Regions from separate parts of the Pectobacterium artocarpous genome, predicted to be linked through region 2. Evidence: predicted binding sites of a transcription regulator. Region 2 holds the regulator's gene; each other region holds the start of a gene.

Region 1 (7,820 bases), on a different contig from region 2:
AAAGGGCGCGTCAGGCGCTGGTGCAGGCGGATAATGACGTGAAGCCTGCAATTCTCATGCTTCTGGCGAATATTGATGTGGAATCGGCGCGTGAGCGCCTGAAACAACACAACGGCTATCTGCGTGAGGCGCTGATTGGCGGATAAAACTATTTTGAGGTAAGTCGGGAGACACGTTTTGAGTGATAAGCGAGAGCAACGCATTGTTTTTTTTGATCTGGATGGCACGTTGCATCAGCAGGACATGTTTGGCAGCTTTCTGCGTTTTTTACTTCGTCGGTTGCCGCTAAATCTGGTTTTGGTTATCCCGCTATTGCCCGTTATCGGCTTGGGGTTATTGATTCGCGGCCGTGCGGCCCGGTGGCCGATGAGCTGGCTGCTATGGGCGATTACATTCGGGCGCGATGAAGATGAACTGGTTCAACAGGAAAAGCAGTTTGTCGGTGCGTTTCGTCATGATGTCATCCCGTTTCCACAGGTTCAGCAGCGGCTGAAAACCTATCTTGAAGACAGCGATGCGCAGGTTTGGCTGGTAACTGGATCGCCGCAGCGACTGGTGGAACAGGTTTATCATGATTCCCCTTTTCTGCCCGGCGTGCGCCTGATGGGAAGCCAGATTACACGTCGCTACGGCGGCTGGGTATTGACGTTGCGCTGCCTGGGGCATGAAAAAGTCGTTCAGATGGAGCAGCGTTTAGGCGCGCCGCTCAAACTCTACAGCGGTTACAGCGACAGTAAGCAAGACAACCCGCTGCTCTATTTCTGCGAACACCGCTGGCGAGTCACCCCTAAAGGTAGCCTGCAACAGCTGGAATGATTTTTTCAGCCCTTCATCTATGTATAATGCGCCGCCAAAATATCAACAATTGAGCGAGGAAATGTGGGTAATCTGCGTAACGATGAATACTGGATGCGCCATGCATTAACGCTGGCTCAGCGCGCTCAGGATGAAGGTGAAGTGCCTGTTGGCGCGGTGCTGGTGCTGGATAACGAAGCGATCGGCGAAGGATGGAACCGGCCGATAGGGCATCACGATCCTACCGCACACGCGGAGATTATGGCGTTGCGACAGGGAGGGCAGGTGTTGCAGAACTACCGCCTGCTGGAGACAACGCTGTACGTCACGCTGGAGCCTTGTATCATGTGCGCGGGTGCGATGATACACAGCCGTATTGGCCGTCTGGTTTACGGCGCGTCAGATGAGAAAACAGGAGCCGCGGGGTCGCTGGTGGACATTCTGCGCCACCCGGGTATGAATCATCAGATTGTGATTGAATCCGGCATTCTGGCTGATGAATGCGCTGCAACGCTCAGCGCGTTCTTCCGCTTGCGCCGTGAGCAGCATAAAGCCCGTCGGGCGGCAGAGAAAAACGCCGCGCAGTAGGAATAGTCGCTTTAATGCAGGCTTATTCCGGCACCTTGTTGAGAGGAACGGCCGGATAGCCCTGTGCGATCTGGGTCTGTTGCTGTGCCTTAGCTTCTTTTTCTATCAGGTAGCCTTCCAGACTCACCATATAGCGCCGAATGTTTTCCACATAGTTGTAGGCTTCGTGTCCGCGCGCGTAGCCGTAGGTGGTTTGCGTGTAATAGCGCTTTTGGCTTAGCATCGGCAGACGCATTTTCACATCGACCCAACTGTCAGGGTTACCTTTCTGTTTTTCCGTCAATTTGCGTGCATCAAGCAGGTGGGCGTACCCCATATTGTAGGACGCCAGCGCAAACCAGATTTTTTCATCCTCCGGGATGGTGTCCGGCATTTTCTGCATCATGTGTGACATATACTGCGCGCCGCCGCGAATACTTTGTTCAGGATCGACCCGATCGGTGACGTTCAGGCTTTCTGCGGTGTTGCGCGTGAGCATCATTAGCCCGCGCACGCCGGTCGGTGACGTCGCCTGTGGGTTCCAGTGCGATTCCTGATAAGAGATGGCGGCCAGCAGCTTCCAGTCGATATCGGTGGCGTATTTTTCAAACAGTGGGCGCAGGTCTGGCAGCGTTTCATCAATCGCGCTCAGGAACGTGGTGGTATCGACATAGTCAAACTCGCCAACGTGACCGAGATATTTCTCCTCCAGACGCGCGCGCGTCCCGTCTTCGACAATCTGGCTGAAGAAGTCCAGCAGTGCGGCAGACAGGCTGTCATCGTGCGAACGGCGCATATACCAGGTGACCGGTTCTTCGTCGCTGAGATCGAAGGCGACGGCGAGCTGCGGATGGATACGCTGCATTAAACCGATGGTGACCGAATCACCCAGCGTGTAGTCCAGCTTGCCGTCGGCAACCTGTTTCAGTAGTTCCTGCGTGCTCTGGTCGGAGGCGGATTCCCAGTTCAACTGCGGGTATTTTTCTGTCTTTAGATCACGCAGCGTGGCGGCGTGCGCGGAACCGGATGTGACGACAAGCCGACCTTGCAGCTTATCCAGCGTTTTCGGACGAGGCGAGCCGAGGCGGTAGACCATCTGTTGTGAAATGGAGTAGTAGGTTGGGCCAGCACGGAAGCGTTCCAAACGCTCATGATTGTAAATCAGCCCGGCAGCCAGCAGATCAGCGTCGCCACTGTCCAGATCGTTAAACAGTTCGTCAAGATTCTTACGTGACGAAACCACCAGCTTGACGCCGAGGTAGTCGGCGAAACGTTTTGCCAGTTCATAATCCAGACCTGTCGGGGATCCGCTGCTCAATGCATAAGTCAGCGGTGAATTAACGGTGCTGATACGCAACTCACCGCGTGAGAGGATCTGCCTGAGCTGGACATCCTGGCTACTACGCCAGGGAATGCTTGGCCATAGCGCTAACGCCAGCAGTAACGTGATAATCCCGATGAAAAAATAATTTAATTTTAAAGGCTTCAAATAGTTATCTCTCGGCGGCCGTGCGGCCAGTCTGTCTGTAACGGCAGTTTTTTTATACGTCATTTCCCAGAGTGAGGGCATTTTGCTTAACAAACCGCCAGTGTGCAACTTTTATTGATTTGGTCACCGATTAATCATTCTCCGGATAGGATATGAAATTATCGCCACGCAAACGGTTTCGTCCGGGGGAAGGATTCTCTATAATGTGCGCGTTTCCCCCCTGTTGTGCCCAATGGCTGTATCGCAGCCAGTGCATCGAAGACGAGAGAATTTTAGATTATGGAAATACTGCGTGGTTCACCTGCTTTATCGGCTTTTCGTATTAATAAATTGCTGGTCCGCTGCAAAGAGCACGTTTTGCCGGTCAGCGATATCTATGCTGAATACGTACATTTCGCCGATGTCAGCGCCCCGCTGAACACCGATGAACAGGCCAAACTGACACGTTTGCTGAAGTATGGTCCTTCTCTCGCGGAGCATGAGCCGCAAGGTCATTTATTATTGGTCACGCCGCGTCCCGGCACCATTTCGCCGTGGTCTTCCAAAGCAACGGATATCGCCCATAACTGTGGATTAAGCAAGGTACTGCGTCTGGAACGCGGTCTGGCTTTCTATATTCATGCGCCTACGCTGAGCGATGAACAATGGCAGCAACTGGGGGCATTGCTGCATGACCGGATGATGGAAAGCGTATTTAGCGACCTGAAACAGGCCGAAGCGCTGTTCTCTCATCATCAGCCTGCACCTTTCAAACGCATCGAAATTCTGCTGCAAGGGCGTCAGGCGCTGGAAGAGGCTAACGTCCGTCTGGGACTGGCATTGGCGGAAGATGAAATTGATTATCTGCTGGAAGCCTTCGCCAAACTGGGGCGCAATCCTAACGATATCGAGCTGTATATGTTCGCACAGGCGAACTCTGAACACTGTCGCCACAAGATCTTTAATGCTGATTGGGTGATCGACGGTGTCGCTCAGCCAAAGTCACTGTTCAAAATGATCAAAAACACGTTTGAACACACGCCCGATCACGTTCTCTCTGCCTATAAAGATAACGCCGCTGTCATGGAAGGTTCCGCCGTCGGTCGTTTCTACACGGGTACTAACGGGCAATATACTTACCATCAGGAAGATGCACATATCCTGATGAAAGTTGAAACGCATAACCACCCAACCGCAATTTCGCCGTGGCCGGGTGCTGCAACGGGCTCTGGCGGTGAAATCCGCGATGAAGGCGCTACAGGCCGTGGCTCCAAGCCGAAAGCGGGTCTGGTGGGCTTTTCCGTCTCGAACCTGCGTATTCCCGGCTTTATCCAGCCGTGGGAAGAGGAAGAGTTCGGCAAGCCAGAACGTATTGTCAGCGCGTTGGATATCATGACTGAAGGCCCATTGGGCGGCGCGGCATTTAACAACGAATTTGGTCGTCCTGCACTGACGGGCTATTTCCGTACCTATGAAGAGCGCGTTGATAGCCACAATGGCGCAGAGCTGCGTGGCTATCATAAACCGATCATGCTAGCGGGCGGCATTGGTAACATCCGCGCCGATCACGTTAAGAAAGGTGAAATCAGCGTTGGCGCCAAGCTGATTGTACTGGGCGGACCGTCCATGAATATCGGTCTGGGCGGCGGTGCGGCATCTTCTATGGCATCAGGTCAGTCTGATGCGGATCTGGATTTTGCTTCGGTACAGCGCGATAACCCGGAAATGGAGCGTCGCTGTCAGGAAGTGATCGACCGCTGCTGGCAGTTGGGGGAAGCCAACCCGATCCTGTTCATTCACGATGTCGGTGCAGGCGGCTTGTCCAACGCAATGCCGGAGCTGGTAAGTGACGGTGGCCGCGGTGGTCGCTTTGAACTGCGCGATATTCTGAACGACGAGCTGGGCATGAGCCCGCTGGAAGTCTGGTGTAATGAATCGCAGGAGCGCTACGTTCTGGCTGTTGCGCCAGAGCAACTGGCACAGTTTGATGAAATTTGTCGTCGAGAGCGTGCACCTTATGCGGTGATTGGTGAGGCGACGGAAGAATTGCATCTGACGATGAACGATCGTCATTTCAACAACAAACCTATCGATTTACCGCTGGATGTGCTGCTGGGTAAAACGCCAAAGATGTTGCGTGACGTTGAGCGCAAGCAGGTTGAAGGTACGCCACTACAGCGTGATGACATCTATCTGGCTGAAGCGGTCGAACGCGTGCTGCACTTGCCTGTGGTAGCAGAAAAAACCTTCCTGATTACCATTGGCGACCGCTCTGTTAGCGGTATGGTGGCACGCGATCAGATGGTTGGCCCGTGGCAGGTGCCAGTAGCTGACTGTGCCGTGACTACCGCCAGCCTGGACAGCTATTACGGTGAGGCGATGTCTATCGGGGAACGTGCACCAGTTGCGCTGCGTAACTTCGCGGCATCCGCGCGTTTGGCCGTAGGTGAAGCGTTGACGAACATTGCCGCCACGCATATCGGTCCGCTTACCCGCGTGAAGCTGTCTGCGAACTGGATGGCGGCCGCAGGACATCCGGGCGAAGATGCCGGACTGTACGACGCGGTGAAAGCCGTGGGCGAGGAACTGTGCCCGGCACTGGGTCTAACGATCCCGGTCGGTAAAGATTCCATGTCGATGAAAACCCGCTGGCAGGAAGGTGGCGAAGATCGCACGGTTACCTCGCCGATGTCACTGGTGATCTCAGCGTTTGCGCGCGTGGAAGACGTGCGTAATACGGTCACGCCACAGCTGCGTATCGGGCAGGATAATGCGCTGCTGCTGATCGATCTGGGGGCTGGCAATAAGGCACTGGGCGCGACGGCACTGGCACAGGTTTATCGTCAACTCGGTCGTAAGACGGCTGATGTTCATAGCCCAGAGCAGTTGGCGGGCTTCTTTAATGCCATGCAACAATTGGTTGCGGACAACGCACTTTTGGCTTACCACGACCGTTCAGATGGCGGCCTGCTTGTTACGTTGGCAGAGATGGCGTTTGCAGGGCATTGCGGCATTACCGTCGATATTGCGTCTCAAGGCGAAGATACGCTGGCGACATTGTTTAACGAAGAGCTGGGGGCCGTCATTCAGATTCCAGCCGCACGTCGTGCCGAAGTGGAGGCCGTTCTGGCGCTGCATGGTCTGGCCGATTGTGTGCATTACCTCGGTGAGGCTGAAAAAGGAAAGCGTTTCACCATCAATCAGGGTGCAGAAGCGATCTATCAGGAAAGTCGTTCGACGCTGCGACGCTGGTGGGCTGAAACTAGCTGGCAGATGCAGCGTCTGCGTGATAACCCGCAGTGTGCCGATCAGGAACATATTGCCAGACAGGATGATAACGATCCCGGTCTTAACGTGTCGTTGACCTTCGATCCGCAGGAAGATATTGCTGCACCTTATATCGCTAAGAATGCCCGGCCTAAAGTGGCCGTCCTGCGCGAGCAGGGCGTGAACTCTCATGTAGAAATGGCGGCAGCGTTCCACCGTGCTGGTTTTGATGCGATCGATATCCATATGAGCGACCTGTTGGCGAATCGCCGTAACTTGCAGGATTTCCAGGCGCTGGTTGCCTGCGGTGGCTTCTCTTACGGTGATGTGCTGGGCGCAGGTGAAGGCTGGGCTAAATCTATTCTGTTCAACTCCCGCGTGCGTGATGAATTCGCTGAATTCTTCCTGCGTCCGCAGACGCTGGCTCTGGGCGTATGTAACGGCTGCCAGATGATGTCCAATCTGCGTGAGCTGATTCCAGGGGCCGATCTCTGGCCGCGTTTTGTCCGCAATAAATCTGACCGTTTTGAAGCGCGCTTCAGTCTGGTCAAAGTGGAGAAAAGCCCATCGCTGTTCATGAACGATATGGCAGGCTCGCGCATGCCGATTGCTGTTTCACACGGTGAAGGACAGGTTGAAGTTCGCGACGATGCGCATTTAGCGGTGATTGAAGAACGCGGCCTGGTAGCGCTGCGTTACATCAACCACTACGGGCAGGTCACTGAGAACTATCCGGCTAACCCGAATGGCTCACCAAACGGTATTACGGCGATAACCAGCTCCAGCGGCCGTGCAACCGTCATGATGCCTCACCCTGAGCGTGTGTTCCGCACTGTCAGCAACTCTTGGCACCCAGAAGAGTGGGGAGAAGATGGTCCGTGGATGCGTATGTTCCGCAATGCACGCAGACAGCTTGGCTGAGTGAATGTCTGATAGTGAAGGGGCTTCGGCCCCTTTTTCACGTCCCGTTTTCTCCATTTGTCGTTTTTTCGCGACGGGTTGGTTTTTTCTGTCTCTAATTGGTGACATTTAACTGTTTGATTTATATAAGATGCATGACTATATTATAAAGCTGTCTGTTTTTAGCGACATAAATCGCCTTTTTGCCACACACTTTCGTTATTGTTACCCTGGATAATGGGTTTTTGGGCGAGAGTTAAATTAAAAATCATTTATAATCATGGTTTTATTTTTTATCGTCAATGCTTGGCATGATAAGTGCTATATAACTCACGTTGCTCATTCAACTGGTTATGATTGCGTTGCTGACTGGCAAATATTTTCGCTCATAACATCTGGAATGATGCCAAAAGAAAGGGTGCCTATCGTCCACCAGACCGATAACAGGGCGTGAAAACGAACGTTATCAAGCATCGGGCGACACGTTGAGTGAGGCACCGCCTATTCAATTACGCGGCCAGAGGGAGCGATTCTTCTGGCCGCGTGACGTTTGACTCCCCGTCACCCATCCTCCTGAGAATCCCCTTGATTGCTTTTTACGGCGTTACTTTTTACGACGTTATATTGTCATTCACGCCGTATTGCGAAGCGTCGCGCGTGTTACAAGGGAAAACGTTGAACTTTTATAAGACTCGGTTAGCATCAATGCGGATTCGATAGGTAACGAGATGATTTCTTTGAAACGATGGCGTTTATTCCCGTGTTCCCTGCGGCAATTAGTTATTATGGCGTTCTTATTGGTGTTGCTGCCGCTGTTGGTGCT
Region 2 (7,820 bases):
CACTAGTGGGCTGGAAGGTGCCTGGACAACGCATCCAACGCAGTGGGATAACGGTTTCTTTCACATGTTGCTGAATCATGAATGGGAACTGAAAAAGAGTCCGGCGGGTGCATGGCAGTGGGAACCTGTCAGCATTAAAGAAGAAGACAAACCGGTGGATGTTGAAGACCCGTCTATCCGTTACAACCCGATGATGACCGATGCCGATATGGCGCTGAAAGTTGACCCGGAATATCGCAAGATTTCCGAGCGTTTCTATCAGGATCAGGCTTATTTCTCCGAGGTGTTTGCCCGCGCATGGTTCAAACTGACGCACCGCGATATGGGACCGAAAGCGCGTTACTTAGGTCCAGATGTGCCGCAGGAAGATTTACTGTGGCAGGACCCGGTTCCGGCAGGACGTACCGATTATGATGTCGATGTTGTCAAAGCCCGCATTGCGGAAAGTAGCCTGTCCATTAGCGAGCTGGTAACAACCGCCTGGGATAGCGCCCGCACGTTCCGCAGTTCCGATATGCGCGGCGGTGCCAACGGTGCGCGTATTCGTCTTGCTCCACAGAAAGACTGGGTCGGGAACGAACCTGAGCGTCTGGCGCGCGTGTTAGTCGTGCTGGAAAGCATTGCGGCTGCAACCGGAGCTAGCGTGGCCGATACCATTGTGCTGGCCGGTAATGTGGGGATTGAGAAAGCCGCGAAAGCCGCTGGTATGAATATCACTGTGCCGTTTGCACCGGGACGCGGCGACACCACCGATGCCCTGACCGATGCGGAGTCTTTCGATGTTCTCGAACCAATCCACGATGGCTACCGCAACTGGTTGAAGAAAGATTATGCCGTGAGCCCGGAAGAGTTGATGCTCGATCGCACTCAACTGATGGGGTTAACGGCGAATGAGATGACGGTGCTGGTTGGTGGATTACGCGTACTGGGAACGAACTATGGCGGCGCTAAGCACGGTGTATTCACCGATCGTGAGGGTGCGCTGACGAATGATTTCTTCGTCAACCTGACCGATATGAAATACACGTGGAAGCCCTACCGTAAAGACCTGTATGAAATCCGCGATCGTAAAACGGGTGAAGTCAAATGGACGGCGACGCGTCTGGATTTGGTCTTTGGTTCCAATTCCATTTTGCGTTCTTACGCCGAGGTGTACGCACAGGACGACAATAAAGAAAAGTTTGTGAATGACTTTGTTGCTGCCTGGGTGAAAGTGATGAATGCGGATCGCTTCGATCTGGCAGAGTAAGGCATAAACGCGCTCCATGCTGGTATTGATGCGGCGTGGGGCGCATTATGTTCCGCCGTGATACCTATTCAATTTATCCGGCAGCAGACTGTTTCTTCAGTTTCAACATAAACTCCCTGAACGGAGCGGCAAATTCCTTGAACAGCGGGGGGCTTTCTTTGCTGCATCATCACCTCGCTAAATATTCGGGACAGCATCACATAGGACGCTGAACAACCTGAATAGCAGGCCAGGGGTAGACGGAATTAAATCGATATTGCGGGAAGATAATAAAGCAGATGCAACAGAGGATATAGCCGTTTATTTTCAGTAAGAAATGGTGGAAAGTAAATTATACCGAAAATAGGGAATGGTGCGTTCAATTGGACTCGAACCAACGACCCCCACCATGTCAAGGTGGTGCTCTAACCAACTGAGCTATGAACGCATTAAGATACCGTTCTGCTTGTCTGACAGCGAGGCGAATAGTAGCGAGCAAGGGGAAAACTGGCAAGAGGAAAAATGCAATTTTGTGCTCTTACCAGTGCGATTGCTGTGCTTGTGTCCATTTCGCCGTTTTTTTCGACTCAAAATGGATAAACGTTATCTAGCGGGCGGCGCGCGCTAAAATCTGTGCGGCAGGCTGGCGCTGAAGAAAACGAATGCGGGTCACCATCATCACGGCTGCTGCTGTCAAACCAATGATGAAACCACACCAGAAACCCGCAGGCCCCATGCGCGGTACGACGATATCCGTCAAGGCCAGAAGATAGCCGCTTGGTAACCCCAGCATCCAGTATGCCGTGAACGTAATATAGAAAATCGACCGGGTATCTTTATACCCGCGCAATACGCCGCTGCCGATGGCCTGAACGGCATCGGAAATTTGATAAACGGCAGCCAACAGCATGAGCTGAGAAGCCATTGCCACCACCAGCGGGTCCTGATTGTAGAGCAGCGCGATAGGCTCACGCAGCAGCGTGGTGAAAATGGCCGTACAGCTGGCTAACGCCACGCCGGCCAGAATGCCGGTATGCGCGGCAATGCGAGCGTTCTCGACCGAACCTTCCCCTAACCGATGTCCGACACGAATGGTGGTGGCGACGCCAACCGAGAGCGGAAGGACGAACATCAGCGAACTGAAATTCAGGGCAATCTGGTGACCTGCCACATCGACAACGCCCAGCGGTAACACCAACAGCGCCACTACGGCAAACAGGGTGACTTCAAACAGCAGCGCCAGCGCGATGGGTAAACCGAGGCCAAACAGGCGCTTTAATACGGAAAAATCCGGGCGGAATGCCGGACGATTCAGCCGGATGTCGCGTAGCCAGGAAGTGTGTTGGGTATAGGCCATCATCAACAGCATCATGATCCAATAAACCGATGCGGTAGCGACGCCGCAGCCTACGCCGCCCAGTTCGGGCATGCCAAATTTACCGTGGATAAAGACATAGTTGATCGGGATATTGATTAATAACCCGATGAATCCAATCATCATGCCAGGGTAGGTTTTGGACAGCCCTTCGCACTGGCAGCGCAAAACCTGATAGAACAGATAGCCAGGTACGCCCCACAGCAGCGCATGCAGGTAGCCAATGGCCTTTTCCGCCAGCTCTGGCGAATCGTCGCTCATCAGGTTAATGGCATATTCCCCCTGATACAGCATCAGCATCGTAAAGACAGAAATAATAGCGGCTAGGAAAAAGGCTTGCCGCACCTGATGCGAGATGCGATCGCGTCGGCCGGAACCGTTGAGCTGTGCGACAACAGGCGTCAGCGCCAACAGCAGACCGTGACCAAAAAGAATAGCGGGTAGCCAGATAGACGTTCCTACAGCAACGGCGGCCATATCGGTGGCGCTATAGGCACCAGCCATGACGGTGTCAACGACGCCCATTGATGTTTGAGACACTTGCGCAATAATGACAGGAACAGCAAGCGCCGATAATTTACGCGCTTCTGTCAGATACTGTTGCACGGATACCTTCCTTGAATGACTTGACGGCGGAATAAATAACTCAGATATAAGAAACAGATCGGGATAAAGAGAGGATCATTGTAACGACTTAACGAAAGTAAACCAGCATGGAAGAGAATATATTCTTTTTGTTACGCTACGGTTCCGATAGCAATGTGGTGTGCGGTATTCCGGTTTGGTTTTCAGCTAAATATCGGGCACACTGCACAAAATCATTTCTTTGTTTTTAAGAGGCAAACCGTATGTTTACCGGTATTGTTCAGGGCACCGCGCCAGTGGTGTCGATTGAAGAAAAATCCAACTTTCGCACGCACGTTGTCCAACTCCCGCACGATCTGCTGCCTGGACTTGTACCCGGTGCCTCGGTGGCGCACAATGGCTGCTGCCTGACGGTAACCGCCATTGACGGCGATCGCGTCAGCTTCGATCTCATGAAAGAAACACTGCGATTAACGAATCTGGGCGATATTCATGAAGGCGATGTCGTGAATATTGAGCGTGCCGCGAAGTTTGGTGACGAGATCGGTGGACACGTCATGTCGGGCCATATTATGTGTACGGCGGAAGTGGTGAAGATTCAGGTTTCAGAGAATAACCATCAGATTTGGTTCCGTCTGGCAGATGAAGCGCTGATGAAATACGTGCTGCATAAAGGCTTCGTCGGGATTGATGGTATCAGCCTGACGGTAGGGGAAGTGACGCGTGGGCGTTTCTGCGTGCATTTAATTCCCGAAACGCTGAATCGCACTACGCTGGGACGGAAACGTCTGGGACATCGCATTAATATTGAAATCGATCCGCAGACCCAGGCTGTGGTGGATACGGTTGAGCGCGTGTTGGCGAGCAAGCAGGTGAGCGACTTGGGCAAAGAAGAGTAATTTCTGCGTTGCCTGTTCTCGTAAGCCGGACGAACAGCCTCGTCCGGTTTTTTCTTTTCTGTCAGCGTGAGACGCGTATTCCCCCTTCGATTCCCTCCAGGCTGAACAACACTTGCCAGAGTTGGAGCGTTCTTGCTCTGAAGGCACCGGCACAGAGGTTAAGGTAGTAGCTGAACATCCGGCGGAAGCGGGCAGGATAGTGAGTGGAAAGCTGTGGCCAACTTTGCTGAAAGCGCGTATGCCACGCCATTAATGTACGATCGTAATCGGCCCCGAAATTGTGCCAGTCCTCCATCACCAGATAAGGCTCACTTGCCTGTGCAATATGTTGTATAGAGGGAATGCAGCCGTTGGGGAAGATGTATTTATGAATCCAGGGATCGACATGTGGATCGGTCTTATTGGCTCCGATGGTATGCAGCAGAAACAGCCCGTTAGGCTTTAGGTTACGCCGTACGACGCGAAAATAGCGATCATAGTTGCGTGGCCCGACGTGTTCAAACATGCCTACCGACACCACGCGGTCGAATTGCCGATCGAGATCGCGGTAATCCTGTAGATCAATCGTGACATTCAGATTCTGACAACGCTGTTGTGCCAGCATCTGCTGCTCTCTGGAAATGGTGACACCATAAACCGACACACCGTAGTGGCGAGCTGCGAATTCTGCAAGTCCTCCCCAGCCGCAGCCAATATCCAGCAACGTCATTCCCGATTTTAACTGAAGCTTTTCGCAAATCATGGCGAGTTTATCTTCCTGTGCCTGTTCCAGCGTCTGTGCTTGTTTCCAGTAAGCACAGGAGTATTGCATGTAAGGATCCAGTATCAGGGTAAAGAGGTCATTGCCTAAATCGTAATGCGCTTTGCCAACAATCTGAGCGCGTCTGCGGGATTGCGGATTCATGACACGAGAAAGGGCTACTCGCGTAAGATCGTGCAGACGGCGGGGCAGTTTCGCCTCCAGCCCCGCACGCAGGACGCGATGGGAAAACATATCAAGTCGTTCACATTCCCACCATCCGTCCATGTAACTTTCTCCCAATCCCAGCGCTCCTTCACGCAGAATACGTTTAAAAAAGCCGGGATGGGTTACGTGGATGTCAAAAGGGCGAGGGCCGTTTATGGTGATATCCGCTGCATCCAACATGTCCTGCACGATGTGGAACCAGGGAGCGATATCGTTATCCCATTCTTCTGTATAAGGTAAACCCATCATGTCTCCTTAACTTTTCACGTGTAAAAGTATCGTAAAACATACCTGGACAGCACTTATCGCAGCCGACGTATCGGTTGTCACCAGAGAAAATGAAACGCGGTATTTAATTTAGAACGACTTCAGCCAGCATACAAGAAAATTGGCTGAAGCATAAAGGAGAACTGGCTGGAATAAGAAAGTTGTCTGTATCGTGTCGCCGCGTTTAGCGGCGATAGTCGAGGTAAGGGCCGTCTGCCACAGAGCGTCGCTCAATTAACGTCGGATGGACTTCAATGACGTGCGCATCTTCCCGCTTACTGGTAATACGATCCAGCAACATCGCGAAGGCGGATTGACCTAGTCGCTCTTTGGGCTGATGAATGGTGGTCAGCGCCGGCGTAAAGAAACGCGCGTGGCGCACGTTGTCATAACCGATCACCGAAATATCCTGCGGCACGCGTAGACCCAGTTCGTCTGCCGCACAGATAGCGCCCATCGCCATGATATCGCCGCCGCAGAATACGGCCGTTGGTCGCTGTTTCTGCGCGAGAATCTGATGCATGGCTTTATAACCGGATTCCGGCTCGAAATCGCCCTGAACCACCCACTCTTCGCGTACAGTAATGTCTGCTTCCTTCAAGGCTTTTAAAAAGCCGAGGTAGCGCCCGCTGCCGGTGTTGCGTTCCTGAATGCCGGGGATGGCACCGATATCCCGATGACCGCGTTCGATCAGGTAGCGGCCTGCCATATAACCGCCTTCAAAGGCGTTATCGATAATCGTATCGGTAAAATCGCTGTGTATCTGTCCCCAGTCCATCACGACCATCGGAATGCTGCGGTAATCTTCCAGCATCGCCAACAGCTCTGGTGGATATTCGGCGCACATCACCAGGAGACCGTCCACGCGTTTTTGCGCCAGCATGGAGAGATAAGCGCGCTGCTTACCGATGTCGTTATGCGAATTACACAGCACCAGCGTGTAGCCTTTGGCATAGCAGCTGTTTTCGACGGCTTCGATGATCTCGGCGAAATAGGGGGCTTCGCTGGATGTGGCCAGCAAACCGATTGATTTAGTGTGATTAACTTTGAGGCTGCGGGCGACGGCGCTGGGCGAATAGTGTAATTCTTTGATTGCCGCCCTGACGGCTGCCTTAGTCTCTTCGGCGACGAAACGTGTTTTATTGATCACGTGCGATACGGTTGTGGTGGAAACGCCAGCACGTTTTGCCACATCTTTAATCGTTGCCATCTAAAAATGACTCCTGAACTTACCTGTTACAGACGTAAGTATATTGTTAATCGTTTGCCTGCGTTTAAAGTTCTTCTTCTAAGCTAAAAAACAGGATTTCAGAAGGAGAATGCCGAATGTTATACCGAAGGGATCAGGCTTGACGTTTTTCGACCGATACGCAGCGCTTTCATAAACAGCGGATTGTGTCCGATTTATCATGAAAGTGAAAGGGCTAATTTATACTATTAGTGATGCATTCGTCCGAGATTTTTCACTGAAATTATGAAAGAATCGTAATAACCCTATTGTTTGTGGATTTAAGCGCCTGAATGGGTTCGCTGTAAAGGGCGGTTTCCTCTTTCAGGTAAAATTTGTTCGTTAATAAGGAGTGGTTTATGAATACAGATCTAAAGATGTCTTTGCTGACAACGGTTGGCGCACTGGCGATGATCATTGTGTTCAGTTTTGTTGCGGTGCTGAACTAACCGAACGATGCTTCTGTGTGGTTTTGGTATATCAGACACGTTTATATTGCATAAAATGTGTCTGAATCGATTTATGTAATCTGTTTCTCAACGAATCGTCTGTGGTGTTACCACGCGACGCGCGCCAACGTAGTGCTCCTGCCAATAATCTTCACTCAACTTGCTGATACGAATATCTGAACCTGTACGCGGCGACTGGATAAACTTCCCTTCTCCCAGATAAACCCCGACGTGATCGGCTGCGCCGCGATTATTGATACGGAAGAAGACCAAATCGCCGCTTTCCAGCTCGCTCTTTTTAATCGGAGCGGCATCATGCAGATGATACATTTCGTTAGCGGTACGTGGAATCTGGATCTTAACGACATCTTTGTACGCATAATAGACCAGTCCGCTACAGTCGAATCCGGTAAAGGGAGATGAGCCACCCCAGTGGTAAGGCTTGCCTATCTGGCTCATCAACTTATTCATTGCTGTCGTTTTGGCATGCTGATAACGCTTTTTATGCGCCGCACTCAGCGCCATGCCTTTTTCTCTAGGGGCCGGATCTTTCTCCGCTTTTGTCTTAAGCGCCGTCTTCTTCAGCCCGGTTTTGACTCTGACCTGTGCGGTTGTCTGCTTCTGTTTTTCAGGCTTCAGCTTTTTGAGGTTTTTTTTCACTAGTGCGGGTGTGCTGCTTTGCGTCCGTGACAGCTTTTTTTCTGTTGATTTGTTCGCGCTGCGGGGGGTGGTTTTCGTAATGGCAGCGGTAGGTTCTGGTTTTTTGCTTTTGATTGGTGTCGGTGATTTCGCATTACCCTTTGTTTGACGGCTTTTCTTATT
Region 3 (7,820 bases), on a different contig from region 2:
TCGTGCGATTCAGTTTTATCAGGCAAAGAAGTACGATGAGGCACGTAATGTGCTGCAACCGCTGCTAAGCAACGCGCCTGAAAACCCGTGGTTTCTGGATATGATGACCGATATCGATCTGGGACAAAACCGTGCGGCACAGGCTATCCTCCGCTTACAAAACGCCTCTGGCGCGCAGGCTAATCCGGTGCTTCAGCTTAATCTGGCGAATGCTTATGTAGAAGGAAAACAGCCTGCGGCGGCCAGCAAAATACTGTATCGCTATACCTATGCGCACCCTGACGATTCAAACGGCTGGGATCTGTTGGCGCAAGCCGCAGCAGCACAAGGGCAGCGGTCGGAAGAACTGGCCGCGCGAGCAGAGAATCTGGCACTCAACGGCCAGCTCGATCAAGCGATTCGGCTACTGAGCAACGCGAGCTCACTGGTTAAATTGGGGAGTCTGGAGCAGGCACGTTACGACGCCCGTATCGACCAGCTTCGTCAGTTACAACAGCGTTTCCGCCAGTACCAGAAATCCTGATAAGGAGCATGACAATGACACCGTCTTCAACCCACACATCCGTGACGATTTACCACAACCCGCGCTGCTCCAAAAGCCGTGAAACGCTGGCGCTGTTGCAGGAACACCATATCACGCCCGACATCGTGTTCTATCTCGACACGCCGCCCGATGCCGTGACGCTGGCGCAGCTCATCCGGCAGTTAGGCTTTAACAGCGCACGCGAGTTGATGAGAACCAAAGAAGAGATTTATCAGCAGTTGGGGCTGTCCGACGCCACGCTGACGGAAGCACGGCTGATTCAGGCGATGATCGATAATCCGAAGCTCATCGAGCGCCCCATTGTCGTGACACGCGGTCAGGCACGTATCGGCCGTCCACCGGAGCAGGTGCTGGAGATTCTGTAGCCAAAGGCGATCGTCAACTACAGTCCGAGGATCTCTTTTACAAAAGGAATGGTCAGCTTGCGCTGTGCAGTGATGGAAGCATGGTCGAGCTGATCGAGCGTCATAAATAACGTTCGTATTTCCCGATCCAGACGCTTAAGCAGAAAACGGCTCACGTCCTCCGGCAATTCGAACCCACGCAGTCTGGCACGCAACTGTAGCGCTTCCCCTTTCTCATCATCCGACAACGGCTGTAGCTTGTAGATTTGTCCCCATTCAAGGCGAGAAGCCAGATCGGGCAGACGTAAATTCAGTTGGCGCGGAGGACGATCGCCGGTAATGAACAGCCGGGCACGCCCTGTTTCCTGAATGCGGTTATACAGATTAAACACCGCCATTTCCCACTCTTCATCACCCGCGATAGATTCGATGTTATCGATACACACCAGCGCCAGTTGCTCCATGCCTTCCAGCACGTCCGGCACAAAGTAGGCGCGTTTATCTAACGGCACGTAGCCCACCGCGCGTTCCTGACGCGACAATTCAGCGCAGGCAGCATGCAGCAGATGGCTGCGCCCGCCCCCTTCGCGTGACCAGAAATAGATGTAGCTGCCATGCTCCTGATGCAAAGCATTATTAATGGCGGCAAGAAGAGACGCGTTTTCACCCGGATAGAAACTGGCAAAGGTTTCGTCATCAGGTAAGTAGAGTGGCAATGAAAGCTGTGCCGGCGTGTTCAGAATCACCTCAAGCAAAACGGGCAGAAAATCGGGGCGAGTTTATCACAGAAACCGCCCCCTGTTGAGGACGCAATATGCATGGCCTCAACAGGGGGGGGGAATGACGCGGTTACGAACGCGCGTCGTTCTCTTCCGGTGCATCGAGGATCTCTTCCTCTTTGCGGAACACACTGATGACCTTAAACACCAGGCTCATCCCGATACCGACAACGGTCGCCAGCGCCATGCCTTTCAGCTCAGTCGCGCCCAGATGCACTTTCGCACCGCTGACGCCGATGATCAGAATCACGGAGGTCAGGATCAGGTTTTGCGCTTTGTTGTAATCCACTTTGGATTCGATCAGCACGCGAATACCGGAAGCCCCAATCACACCGTACAGCAGCAGCGATACGCCGCCCATGACCGGAACGGGTACAGCCTGAATCGCCGCAGCCAGTTTGCCCACGCAGGAGAGCAGGATCGCGAGGATTGCCGCACCGCCGATAACCCAGGTACTGTACACTTTGGTAATCGCCAGCACGCCGATGTTTTCGCCGTAGGTTGTATTCGGCGTGGAGCCAAAGAAGCCGGACAGCACGGTAGACATGCCGTTAGCGAACATGGAACGGTGTAGACCTGGTTCACGCATCAGGTCTTTCTTCACAATATTCGCCGTTACCACCAGGTGACCGACATGCTCAGCAATCACCACCAGTGCCGCAGGCAGAATCGCCAGAATGGCAAACCACTCAAAGCGTGGCGTATAGAATGTCGGCATCGCGAACCAGTGCGCTTCACGAATCGGGGTCAAATCCACCACGCCCAGCGCAAACGACAGCGCATAACCTGCCAGTACCCCGATCAGAATCGGAATGATCGCCAGAAAACCGCGAAATAGCACAGAACCCAAAATGGTGATCGCCAGCGTCGCCAGTGAAATCGTCACGGCCGTGGAGTCGACAGAGGCACCATCAGCAGGCAACAGTCCGGCCATTCCAGCCGCCACGCCAGCCAGTTCAAGGCCGATAACCGCGACGATCGCGCCCATCGCCGCAGGCGGAAACAGCACATTCAGCCAGCCAGTGCCCGCTTTCTTAACAATCAGGGCCACCAGACAGAACAGCACACCGCACATAATGAAGCCCCCCAGAGCGACTTCATATCCCAGCGGTAATAGCAGTAAAACCGGGGAAATGAACGCGAAGCTCGATCCCAGATACGCCGGGATTTTTCCCTTACAAATGAATAAATAAAGCAGGGTACCCACGCCGTTGAATAACAGTACGGTTGCCGGATTGATCTTGAACAAAATGGGTACCAGAACGGTAGCGCCAAACATCGCAAACAGATGCTGGAAACTCAACGGGATGGTTTGTAACAAGGGCGGTCGTTCACTTACCCCGATGGCGCGACGAGTCATCTTCAATATCCTCTGTAGTGTTGCTATTTATGTGTGCAGGTATACCCGCAATGGCTGCCAGACTTATACCGCCCCACCGCAGTGAAGCAGGAGAATGTTGGCTACTGATGTAATAAAGCACCGCGTGTGACGTCATGCAGGCTGTGGCGAACCATAGGAAATACTTAGGTTCATACCAAAAAAAAGCCGACTAATAAGTCGGCTTACCTGTTATTTCGTACCAAATATTTTATCGCCCGCATCGCCCAGGCCCGGCATGATGTAACCCTGCTCGTTGAGGCCTTTATCGATAGATGCCGTGTAAAGCTCAACATCTGGGTGGGCTTTTTCCAGTGCGGCAATCCCTTCCGGCGCCGCGACCAACACCAGCACCTTAATGCTGTGACAGCCCGCTTTTTTCAGCAGATCGATCGTCGCGATCATTGAACCGCCGGTCGCCAGCATGGGGTCAACCACCAGCGCCATGCGCTCTTCAATATTGGACACCAGCTTCTGGAAATAAGGAACAGGCTCCAGCGTTTCTTCATCACGGTAGATGCCGACAACGCTGATACGTGCGCTAGGGACATTTTCCAGCACGCCTTCCATCATTCCCAACCCTGCACGCAGAATCGGTACGACGGTAATTTTTTTGCCTTTGATCTGATCGACTTCAACCGGACCGCACCAACCATCAATGGTGACCTTCTCAGTGACCAGATCGGCAGTTGCTTCATAAGTCAGCAAACTTCCCACTTCGGAAGCCAGCTCACGAAAACGCTTCGTGCTAATATCGTTCTCACGCATCAAACCCAGTTTGTGTTTGACGAGTGGGTGTTTCACCTCGACGATCTTCATCTTTATCTCCCCATCGGCTAGTGGACGGACAAAAACGCCATGCGCGTTTTTAAACACCGCTTGCGGCGGCCCGCAGGGCGGCGGGCACGAGAGCCCGTCGTAAAAAAATCGCGGGATTATACCGCCTTTTTTGCTTAGCGCCATACGATTAAGCCTGATCCAGATCAACCGAGAAAAGAAATTGTCGCCGTTAATGAAAAATCGCCAGCCGATGACTCATCACTCGCAAACGATTGCCTACACTGTTAGAATTAGCGCGCACTATTTTTACCACAGTATGTTTTCCAAATAATACCGTGTTTTCTGAATACGACCCGTAACCTTCGTGGGGACTCAGCAGTGACCGACAAAACCTCTCTCAGCTATAAAGACGCAGGCGTGGATATCGATGCAGGTAATGCATTGGTGGACCGTATCAAAGGTGTAGTGAAACAGACTCGTCGCCCGGAAGTTATGGGTGGATTGGGTGGTTTCGGTGCCTTGTGCGCCTTACCGCAAAAATACCGCGAACCGATTCTGGTTTCCGGCACTGACGGAGTCGGCACCAAACTGCGCCTGGCGATGGACCTGAAGCGCCACGATACCATCGGCATCGATCTGGTTGCGATGTGCGTGAACGATCTGGTGGTTCAGGGCGCAGAGCCGCTGTTCTTCCTCGACTATTACGCCACAGGCAAACTGGATGTCGATACTGCTGCCAGCGTCATTACTGGTATCGCGGATGGCTGTAAGCAGTCAGGTTGTGCGCTTGTCGGTGGCGAAACCGCCGAAATGCCGGGCATGTACCACGGTGAAGACTACGACGTGGCTGGCTTCTGCGTCGGTGTTGTCGAAAAATCAGAAATCATTGACGGCAGCAAAGTTCAGAACGGCGATGTTCTGGTCGCTCTCGCGTCCAGCGGCCCGCACTCAAACGGCTATTCTCTGGTACGCAAAGTGCTTGAAGTCAGCAAAACCAATCCAGAGCAGTTCGAGCTGGAAGGTAAACCGCTGGCCGACCACCTGCTGGCACCGACCAAAATCTACGTGAAATCCATCCTTTCTCTGATTGAGAAAGTAGACGTTCATGCGATTTCTCACCTGACCGGCGGCGGCTTCTGGGAAAATATCCCACGCGTTCTGCCAGAAGGTATGCAGGCAACTATCGACGAATCCAGCTGGCAATGGCCTGCGGTTTTCAACTGGCTGCAACAGGCTGGGAATGTCAGCCGCCATGAAATGTATCGTACTTTTAACTGCGGTGTTGGTATGATCATCGCACTGCCAGCCGAACAGGCAGACGAGGCCGTTGCATTACTCAACAGCAGCGGCGAAAACGCATGGAAAATCGGCGTCATTACTCAAACCGATGCCGGAGACGCAGTGGTTATTAACTGATGAAAAACATCGTTGTGCTGTTTTCAGGTCATGGAAGCAACTTGCAGGCGTTAATTGACGCCTGTAAGAATGGACGCCTTAAGGGAAAGATCGCCGCCGTATTCAGTAATAATGCGGAGGCATACGGGCTGGAACGCGCGCAAAATGCTGCTATTCCTACGTGTGTTCTAAACCCTGAAGATTTTGCCGACCGCGCTGCGTTTGATGCCGCACTGGCAAACGACATTGAGCAATATGAACCGGCGCTGGTAGTTCTGGCAGGCTACATGCGGATTCTTAGCCCAGAATTTGTTGCTCAGTTTGCGGGTAAAATGCTGAACATTCACCCTTCTCTGCTGCCTAAATATCCTGGCCTGCACACACACCGCAAGGCGCTGGAAAATGGCGATCGAGAACACGGGACTTCCGTACATTTTGTCACCGATGAACTGGATGGCGGCCCACTGATTCTGCAAGCGAAAGTGCCGGTATTTAGTGACGACACTGAAGAAAGCCTGAGCGAGCGCGTGAAAACGCACGAGCACACGATTTATCCGATGGTCATTAACTGGTTCCTGAATGGCAGACTGGTGATGCGGGATAATGAAGCCTGGCTGGACAGCGTGCGTATTCCACCACAAGGCTACGCTGCCGAGTAATTCAGCCTGCGCCTCATCTTAGTAAGGCTCTTCTTTGGAGCCTTACTTTCTCCGTCGTTCTGCGCGGCCTTTCCAACGCGCCTCTTCAGACACTTTCGCTACGCTTTAAATATTTACTAATCTTGACGAAAAATATCACTAACATTCAGATAAAAAAGAACATTTCTATCAACTGGGATTAGACGCACTTTTCATCGGTTGAAAACGAAAATGACAATGACTATCTTTCCCCATCCTAAATTTTGTGAACTCCATCATGCGTACTGCCTTACTGCTTTGCCTGCTTTTTCTCAGCCCACTTTTGCAGGCAAAAACCGTCACTGATATTTTGGGCCGACAGGTGGAGATCCCAGACAGCCCACAGCGCATCATTCTGGGCGAGAGCCGCATGCTGTATACGCTGGCGCTACTTCAGCCTGATAACCCAGCAAAGCGTGTCGTCGGCTGGCCGGGCGATATGGCACGCTATGATGCGCAAAGCTGGTCACGCTATATCGAAAAATTCCCACAGCTTAACCAGATCCCACAGTTAGGTAACGGCAGCCTGCAAGCGATGAACGTAGAGATGCTGCTGCCGCTAAAACCCGATCTGGTCATTCTTCCCAGACTGGCAAAAAACCCGACCAATGAAGATCTCCTGCAACAGACGCTGACACGTGCAGGGATCCCTTTTATTTATATCGATCTGCGTATCGACCTGCTTAACAACACGTTGCCCAGCATTCGTCTGCTCGGTGAGGTGCTGAACCAACCCCAGCGCGCAAACGCTTTCAGCGATTTCTATCAGCAACATATGGATGTGATTCGCCAACGCATCGCGCAATACCACGGCAAGAAACCGACGGTTATGTTGCATCTGCATCTGGGCAGACGTGACACCTGCTGTACTACGGCAGTCGGCGGCAGCCTTGGCGATCTGCTGACTTTCGCTGGCGGCGAGAATATTGCTAGCGGCACTATCAACAGCGTCTACGGCGAACTGAGCCCGGAGCGCGTGCTGGCCGCCAACCCCGATGTTTACATCGCCACCGGAATGGCTGGGCCTGAGGGCAAGCGCTTCTCCAGTCTGATGCTCGGACCGCGGGTTAGCGCGGCACAGGCGCAAGAGAGCTTCGACACGCTCATTCGTCAGGAACCTATTTTGTCTCACCTGCGAGCCGTACAAACCGGTCGTGCCTGGAGCATGTGGCACAACTTCTATCTCAGCCCGTACCACGTCGTGATGGTTGAGATGTTTGCCAAGGCGCTTTACCCCGATCGGTTTGCCGATATCGATCCGCAACTAACGCTACAACAGCTCTATCAACAGTTTTTACCTATTGAATTTTCAGGGATTTATTGGAGTCAAATTTCGAATGAGTAAGCTTGTTATAAGAAAGAATACGTTCCGTCACGGCTGGCCGCTGCTGGCGCTGCTGCCGTTTAGCATTCAGGCAGCTATTGTTGATAACAAAACTGTTGATAGCAAAGAAGACACCATGGTGGTGAATGCCACCACGGGTGCTCAGGCAGGAAAAGAGACCGGCTATCAGCCGCATAAAACCGTGACTGGCACCCGCACTGAAAGCCGCCTGCTGGATGTCCCACAGGCGGTTAACGTTGTCCCCACGCAGGTGCTTGAAGATCGTGCGGTACGCAACATTGATGAGGCGCTGTATAACGTCAGCGGTATTACACAGTCAAATACGCTGGGAGGCACACAAGATGCCATCATCAAACGCGGTTTCGGTGATAACCGTGACGGTTCGATCTTTCGTGACGGCGTGCGCTCCATTCAGGCACGTAACTTTACGCCCAGCAGCGAGCGCGTCGAAGTGCTGAAAGGCCCAGCCTCTATGCTCTACGGCATGGGCGAACCCGGCGGCGTGATCAACATCGTCAGTAAAAAACCTGAACTTGTACAGAAAACGCACATTGAAGGCTGGGGAAGCAGCTTCAAGG

What was found. The regulator PurR, encoded in region 2, represses purine synthesis genes. The targets are predictions, from matches to a motif close to CANGCAAACGTTTGCNTG.
Region 1: a site for PurR is predicted at 3,017-3,034, ahead of purL (phosphoribosylformylglycinamidine synthase). Genes of this name have one in related genera too.
Region 3: a site for PurR is predicted at 4,087-4,104, ahead of purM (phosphoribosylformylglycinamidine cyclo-ligase). Genes of this name have one in related genera too.

Annotation. Positions count from the first base shown of each region.
Region 1 covers NZ_JBJXVK010000029.1:8,740-16,559, forward strand. The annotation lists gene murQ (N-acetylmuramic acid 6-phosphate etherase) at 1-146, shown strand, start outside; gene yfhb (phosphatidylglycerophosphatase C) at 178-816, shown strand; gene tadA (tRNA adenosine(34) deaminase TadA) at 880-1,383, shown strand; gene mltF (membrane-bound lytic murein transglycosylase MltF) at 1,406-2,914, opposite strand; gene purL (phosphoribosylformylglycinamidine synthase) at 3,131-7,018, shown strand; gene ACKQAD_RS17440 (sensor histidine kinase) at 7,726-7,820, shown strand, end outside.
Region 2 covers NZ_JBJXVK010000001.1:52,797-60,616, forward strand. The annotation lists gene katG (catalase/peroxidase HPI) at 1-1,249, shown strand, start outside; tRNA gene ACKQAD_RS00240 (tRNA-Val) at 1,600-1,676, opposite strand; gene ACKQAD_RS00245 (MATE family efflux transporter) at 1,836-3,209, opposite strand; gene ACKQAD_RS00250 (riboflavin synthase subunit alpha) at 3,452-4,087, shown strand; gene cfa (cyclopropane fatty acyl phospholipid synthase) at 4,149-5,300, opposite strand; gene purR (HTH-type transcriptional repressor PurR) at 5,506-6,531, opposite strand; gene cydH (cytochrome bd-I oxidase subunit CydH) at 6,909-6,998, shown strand; gene ACKQAD_RS00270 (C40 family peptidase) at 7,086-7,820, opposite strand, start outside.
Region 3 covers NZ_JBJXVK010000035.1:19,881-27,700, reverse strand. The annotation lists gene bepA (beta-barrel assembly-enhancing protease) at 1-523, shown strand, start outside; gene arsC (arsenate reductase (glutaredoxin)) at 538-909, shown strand; gene hda (DnaA inactivator Hda) at 927-1,634, opposite strand; gene uraA (uracil permease) at 1,738-3,027, opposite strand; gene upp (uracil phosphoribosyltransferase) at 3,238-3,864, opposite strand; gene purM (phosphoribosylformylglycinamidine cyclo-ligase) at 4,204-5,241, shown strand; gene purN (phosphoribosylglycinamide formyltransferase) at 5,241-5,879, shown strand; gene ACKQAD_RS18885 (ABC transporter substrate-binding protein) at 6,136-7,242, shown strand; gene ACKQAD_RS18880 (TonB-dependent siderophore receptor) at 7,235-7,820, shown strand, end outside.